2 regions of the Robinsoniella sp. RHS genome follow, and region 2 is predicted to be linked to the other one. Evidence: riboswitches for the same ligand, from Rfam matches in the RefSeq annotation. Region 2 holds a riboswitch; the other holds the start of a gene.

Region 1 (3,727 bases), on a different contig from region 2:
GCAAAATCTTTGTTGGGGGTATTCAGCCTGGATATCAACCGGTCTCTCAAGCTCGCTATTAATACAAACAATCCTTTTTTAGCAGAACGGATCATGGAGCCTTATATCGCAGCATAATTTACATACAAATCCATCCGTTCACAAATCATTTTGTGCAAAACAAAATGGACCGGGAAAGATTTCAATTCTTTTTCTCCTGGTCCATTTTATTTGTTGTATTATATTTTTCTGATCCTCTTATGCAACAAGATCCGTTTCTTTTTCCGTATCCGGATCCGCTTCTTTTTCAACTGCTGAATTTATTACTTCATCCGGTACTGTTATTTTTTCAACTTCTCCAAAAGATCCAAACTTTAAATCAAACGTACATTTATCACATTTAAATTCTACATCCACTTCGCCGGTATCCGACCCTTTCATAGACTCAAGCATCATGGATTTCATATCCAGACTCATTTTAACCGGTTTTTTCTCTTTTTTGGAAATATAGATTTCAACCGGAAGTTCCATTTTCGTCCAATCAGCTTCTCCCATTAACTTCGTGGAATCATCCATGATACTAAGAGCTGCTTTAATCATTGTTTCTAATGCTTCTCCGTCTAAGGTTCCTTTTAATGCATAACATTCTACTCCGTCAACGTCTTGTGTATTCTCTTCCAGTTCCAGATCTCCCGCTAATTTCTGAACTTCTCCGAAATCATAAGATTTGATCATTTCATCAATATCTCCACTGATTTCTTTCTGCCATTCACCTTCATCTAATTTCGAGTAGGAAACGGTATTATCCCCATCTTTGGCAGTATACATTTGCATATTCATTTCCTGATTCATCCCCAGCATATCTAACGTTATAGCCCCTTCACCATAAATCACCTGGGGATTGGTATTTACTTTCATGCCCATATCCATATTCATTTTAATATCCAGGGTGATTCCCTGAACACTGCCGCCCGCCTGCAGATCCATTATCATATCCAGCTTATAATTTTCTTCTTTAGACATATTCTCTGACATGGATTTTAAAAGCGTCTCTGAAGTTACCTTGCCGCATCCTGCCATACTAAAAGCCAGAATTCCTCCTCCCAGTACAACACATCCCCGTTTCCACAATTTCTTCTTCATACTTTTGCCTCCTTTTCAACAACGATTTTGACTTGCTCCCTCATTTATCCATATATACTCAATGATTAACGTATATAGATTATATTAATGGAATAACGAAAAAATCGCAATACTTTTTTATAAATCAACATAAAACGCAAAAAAACCGCTGCTCCGGCATGTACTAATCTGCCAAAGCAACGGTAAATTTATTATCTTAGTGATGGAAGAAACGAATACCTGTCATTGCCATCGCAATGCCATATTTATCACAGGTGTCAATTACATTGTCATCTCTTACAGAACCACCGGCCTGCGCTACAAACTTAACACCGCTCTTATGTGCTCTCTCAATATTATCACCAAATGGGAAAAATGCATCAGACCCCAGTGCTACATTGTCCATTGTCTTCAGCCATTCCACTTTTTCTTCTTTTGTCAAAGGTTCCGGTTTCACAGAAAATACTGCTTCCCACATGCCATCACGCAATACATCATCGTAATCGTCTGATACATAAACATCAATAGCGTTGTCTCTGTCAGCTCTTCTTACACCTTCTTTAAATGGAAGGTTCAGTACTTTTGCGTGCTGTCTTAAATACCATACATCTGCTTTATTGCCTGCTAGTCTGGTACAGTGTACTCTGGACTGCTGTCCGGCACCTACGCCAATTGCCTGTCCGTCTTTTACATAGCAAACAGAATTGGACTGTGTATATTTTAAAGTAATCAGTGATATCAATAAATCTCTTTTTGCTGCTGCCGGCATATCTTTTACCTGAGTCGGAATGTTCTGAAGCATTTCTTCATTCAACGCAATATTATTTCTTCCCTGCTCAAATGTGATTCCAAAAATATCTTTTGTTTCCTGTACAGCCGGTACGTAGTTAGGATCCATCTGGATAACCACATAATTTCCGCCCTTTTTCGCTTTCAGGATTTCTAAAGCTTTTTCAGAGTAAGAAGGTGCAATAATACCATCGGATACTTCTCGTTTAATATATAATGCGGTTGCTTCATCACATTCATCTGACAGTGCTGCAAAATCTCCATAAGAAGACATTCTGTCTGCGCCTCTTGCACGGATATATGCAGTAGAAGCTTCTGTTAACGGACAGCCTTCCACAAAATAGATTTTTTTCATCGTTTCATCAAGGGGTTCTGCAACGGCTGCTCCTGCCGGGCTGACATGCTTGAAAGAAGCTGCTGCTACCATTCCTGTTGCAGCTTTTAATTCCTTTACTAACTGCCAGCTGTTAAAAGCATCCATAAGATTTATGTACCCTGGTCTGCCGTTTAAAATCTTGATCGGGAGTTCTCCCTCTTTCATAAAAATCTTAGCTGGTTTCTGATTTGGGTTACAACCGTACTTTAATTCGAATTCTTTCATCACTGTTACACTCCTTTTCATGCTAGAGCGTGCTTATAAATTGCTCTATGGTTAATATTTGATAAAAAAGAGCCTACTACCCGGGCTCTCTGCCCAGACGGTCGGCTCATTATCATTATACTTCATGTGGTTAATTCCACTTCCGTCAGTCGTATAACTAAAATCAACATAACATTTTTTACTGTAGATGTCAAGAGCTTTTTCGGTATTTTCAGGTTCTTTCCCACTGTTGCAGATCTATGAATATTATTTCCCCTGGATTAATGCCTCTAGCTGTTCATCAGACAGACCCGTCTCTTTCAGAATATATTCTCTTGGTTTTTGTTCCAGCAACATTCGCATGGCTTTTAAATCCTTGTTTTTTTGTTCGGTAATTTTGTCTATTTCCAACTCTTTCTCTTTAATTTCCGTTTCCAGTTCTTTCCTTAAACTCTCCATCTTTTTTTCATGTTCATATTCAATAATATCAATATCTAATACCAGTGCCTCTTCTACCATCTCTGACACACCCCTTTCCTCCAGTTCTTCATATCGGTCGTAGATATGATGGTATAACTGCAGTGTAAGACGTTTTAATCGTCTTGCATCATCTTTGGTTATATTACCCAACTTTTCATTCTCTATGATACTTTCGATTATATCAGTTTTTATTAACTTTTTCAACGCTTCAATATTTTCATCACTACGCTCTTTTTTTAATGCTTTTCGAAGTCTCAGCAGTTGAAAGGGGATTAAGATTATCATTTTATTGCGATTGATCTCTTCTATTTGTTCCGATAAATATTTAATAGTGGGAACCTTGTACGAAAAGCTCCCCTGGCCTTTAAATTCTATATTCAGAAGATAATAGTCCGGAATTTTATCATAATTATCCGCCAGGTATATTATTACGGGCTCTGGAAATATAATCGTATCCTGAAATTGCCTGGTCTTCATGGAATGGTGGTAACCATATTCAAACATTCGCAGGACAATCTGTTCATCCTGATACATTTGGGCTTCCAGATGATAACTGTCTGTATGATTAATAGTAATAATTGTATCTGCGATCGTTTTTCTTAAGTCTTTGTCCACATGTTCCGTCCAATTATATTCTACTTCACTGTCTTGAGGATAACTCTGTTGAAATAAACCATTAATCAAATGAATGACTGCTTTCTTGGACAAGGTTAATATTCTTTTAAATATCTTATCATAAATATGATACGTATTGTTTTCTCCCCGGATTTTTTCAGC
Region 2 (3,727 bases):
GTAAAATGTAACGGTGTTAAAAAAGTAATAAAAATCACTGTAAAATAAACGAGTGCTCTGCTGAGAATCATTTTACAGAGAAAGTAGATGTGACGAAAATGATGAATGAGACAGTTGATTATGCGCAATTTGACATACTTCCTGCAGGAGTCTGTGAGTTTCTGGGAGACGAGGCGCTGTCTTTGACGTATGTGAATACTACTTTTCATGCAATGCTGGGTTATGAAAAACGGCAGGAAATGCCGTCTGAAATGAAGGAACTGGTGTTAAAAGAAGACTGGGAAGAAATGTGTAATATGGCTGGCTTCTGTCCCGGCAATCCGGCTGCAACTCTGGAGCTGGAGGTTCGGATGAAGAAAAAGAATGGAGATACCGGCTGGTTTATGCTGCGATGTAAAGGCGACAGTGAACGGACCAGCAGAATCATGTGTATCTGCCTGGATTTTAGCCTTCGCAAAGATGCAGTCGAAGGATTGTATGGGCAGGAAGAAACATATCGTTTGATTGTATGGGAACACACGAAGAAAATGGCAGCCCGTTATGAACTGGATACAGAAATATTATATTTGTATGAAAAATCATCGGAGTTTTTTGACCGCCAGGTTATTGAAAACATGCCGGAGACCTTCATAACGGAAGGAATGGTGGCAGAAGAAAGCCAGGAAGAATACCGTGAGTTTTTCAAAAGGATGAAAGCGGGAATCCCAGCCTCTGATACCATTGTGAAAATCAACCACAGACTGAACCGTCAGGTCTGGCTGCGCCATGACTATACGATTACCGATGATGGGCGCTTTGCAGTGATATCCATGGAAGATATGACCAAAGCTCATGAAAAAGAGATCGAACATGAGCGGTGGAAACGTTCTTATGAAAGCCAGCTGACGGGAAACGTAATAAATTACCGTTATAATATTACCAGAGATACTGTGGAGTATATCAAGGGGACTATGGGAGAAGAAATCCCTAAAAGTGCGCGTACTTCCTTTACGGCAGCGGCCGCATATGTATGGGAACACTTCATATATAAAGAAGATCAGGAAAATTACAAGATTATGTTCTCTTATGCCAACTTGATGAAACGCTATTGCGAAGGGATCAAAACTCTGCATTGTGAGTTCCGGCGTCTGAATCCGGAAGGAAATTACTTTTGGGTAGAAGGCGACATACAGCTGATACAGGACCCATACTCTAAGGATATTATTGCATTTGTGGCCTTAAACGACATTGATGAGAAAAAGAAAGAAGAATTCCAACTGCAGTACCGGCTGGAAAATGATGACCTCACCGGTGTTCTGAACAGGGCAGAGGCTGTGAAAAAGGTAACAAAGATGTTAGTGAAAAGTGAAAAACGCCATAACCATGGATTTGTTATGGTAGACATTGATAATTTTAAAATGCTGAATGATTCTTACGGGCATATCATCGGAGACCAGGTCTTAAAAGAAATTGCCTATACGTTAAAAAGTGCCGGAAAGGCGGATGATGTGATAGCAAGACTTGGCGGAGATGAGTTTGTCATTTGTATGAAAAACGTTGGGAACAGCCATGCTCTTGAAAAACGCCTGGAAACCCTCCGTAAAAGAGTTGCCCGCTGGGTCAATGGGGATATCGAAATATCAGCCAGTATCGGGGCAGCTATGTACCCCAAAGACGGCACAACCTTTACCAGTCTCTATCAAAAAGCGGACATAGCTCTTTACCGGGCAAAAGCTGAAGGCCGCAACCGGGTGGTTCTATTTGAACCTGAAATGGAATATAACAATAAAGGAGATCAATTGTAACATTTTTATGTGAAATATCCACAAAATTCTTGACAAAATTTTAACTTTGTTTTATAGTATATATATCGTAACAAAGGTTTTGATTACTGACGGATAGTTGTGGAGTACCACAGGGAAATCAAAATTATATGATAAGGTCGACCGTCTGGGCAGCATTTGTTATCTATGATGTTGCCCTTTTTTAATACACTTTAGGTGTTAGAATTCTATCCGGTACCGAAAGAAATCTGCTTGACTTATTTCTTTCTATATTAACAATTGAATAATGTTCAAGTAGAGTAGATGTTATACGTAAAGTGTCACCAAAGGGGGAGGCTTTTGGTGAACGAAGGAGACTTCCGCGTTATAAGATCGCTCCCGCTACTGCGTAAAAGATGTATTGTTATTTCTATATTATTTAGAATGTGTATGGTCAGATGCTATTTCTTTGTGCAGTATAGCAGGCAGTCCCGATATTGGGCAGCTGTGTTATTTGCTGAGTGGCAAATGATTCAACTGCTTTTTTTATGGGTTAAGAATGGCAGGCAGACGCATGTCCTTACGGGGACCGTAGTATAATTTATAACGTAAATCACCGCAAAAGCGGTTAATATGAAAGGAGATATTTAACTATGGGTTACAAATCAGACATCGAAATTGCACAGGAGACTACTATGTCCCCAATTACAGAAATCGCAGCAAAAGCAGGTATTGACGAGAAATATCTTGAGCAATACGGGAAATACAAAGCAAAAATTGATTACAATCTGTTAAAAGAAAGTGATGCTCCTAACGGAAAATTAGTTCTTGTAACAGCAATCAACCCGACTCCGGCAGGTGAAGGAAAAACGACAACTACGGTAGGTCTGGCTGATGGTTTACAGAAACTGGGCAAGAACGTTATGGTTGCACTTCGTGAGCCATCTTTAGGACCGGTATTCGGTGTAAAGGGCGGCGCAGCAGGCGGCGGCTATGCACAGGTAGTTCCGATGGAAGACATCAACCTTCACTTTACAGGTGATTTCCATGCAATCGGTGCAGCCAACAACTTACTGGCAGCGATGCTGGATAACCATATCTTCCAGGGCAATGCATTAAACATCGACCCTAGAAAGATCACATGGAGAAGATGTGTGGATATGAATGACCGCCAGCTTCGTAACATCGTAGACGGAATGGGCGGAAAGACAAACGGAATGCCTAGAGAAGATGGATATGATATCACCGTTGCATCTGAAATTATGGCAGTATTATGTCTGGCAAAAGATATCACAGATTTAAAAGAGAGACTTTCCAAGATTATCGTTGGATATACATATGGAAAAATTGCAGAGCAGAAACCGGTAACCGCAGGCGACTTAAATGCACAGGGCGCTATGACAGCACTGTTAAAAGATGCTCTGAAACCAAACCTGGTTCAGACTCTGGAACACGTGCCTGCAATCGTTCACGGCGGACCATTTGCCAATATCGCACATGGCTGTAACTCTGTAATTGCAACAAAGATGGCATTAAAACTGGGTGATTACGCAATCACAGAAGCAGGATTCGGCGCTGACCTTGGAGCAGAGAAATTCCTGGATATCAAATGCCGTATGGCAGGGCTTACCCCTTCCGCAGTTGTTATCGTAGCAACCGTGCGTGCATTAAAATACAATGGCGGCGTTCCAAAGGCTGACTTGAATAACGAAAACTTAGAAGCACTGGAAAACGGTATGCCAAACTTACTGAAACATGTAAGCAACATCAAAAATGTATACGGTCTTCCATGCGTAGTGGCAATCAATGCATTCCCAACGGATACCAAGGCTGAATTAGACCTGGTAGAAGCAAAATGTAAAGAACTTGGTGTAAACGTAGCACTTTCTGAAGTATGGGCAAAAGGCGGTGAAGGCGGCGAAGCTCTTGCAAAAGAAGTAATCCGTTTGGTAGAAGAGCCAAGCGAATTCCACTATTCTTATGAA

Evidence for each region. Region 2 has a riboswitch for ZMP and ZTP ahead of RHS_RS25435 (formate--tetrahydrofolate ligase). Riboswitches for the same ligand answer to the same signal wherever they lie in the genome.
Region 1: another riboswitch for ZMP and ZTP. It lies ahead of RHS_RS14465 (phosphoribosylaminoimidazolecarboxamide formyltransferase); the one in region 2 lies ahead of RHS_RS25435 (formate--tetrahydrofolate ligase).

What each region holds. Positions count from the first base shown of each region.
Region 1 is NZ_JNGB01000030.1:19,128-22,854, reverse strand. It holds gene RHS_RS14475 (HPr family phosphocarrier protein) at 1-117, shown strand, start outside; gene RHS_RS14470 (DUF6612 family protein) at 238-1,122, opposite strand; gene RHS_RS14465 (phosphoribosylaminoimidazolecarboxamide formyltransferase) at 1,319-2,491, opposite strand; ZMP/ZTP riboswitch at 2,576-2,654, opposite strand; gene RHS_RS14460 (hypothetical protein) at 2,738-3,727, opposite strand, start outside.
Region 2 is NZ_JNGB01000133.1:349-4,075, reverse strand. It holds gene RHS_RS25450 (Ig-like domain-containing protein) at 1-48, shown strand, start outside; gene RHS_RS25445 (GGDEF domain-containing protein) at 99-1,784, shown strand; ZMP/ZTP riboswitch at 1,857-1,942, shown strand; THF riboswitch at 2,057-2,149, shown strand; partial or broken gene RHS_RS25435 (formate--tetrahydrofolate ligase) at 2,396-3,727, shown strand, end outside.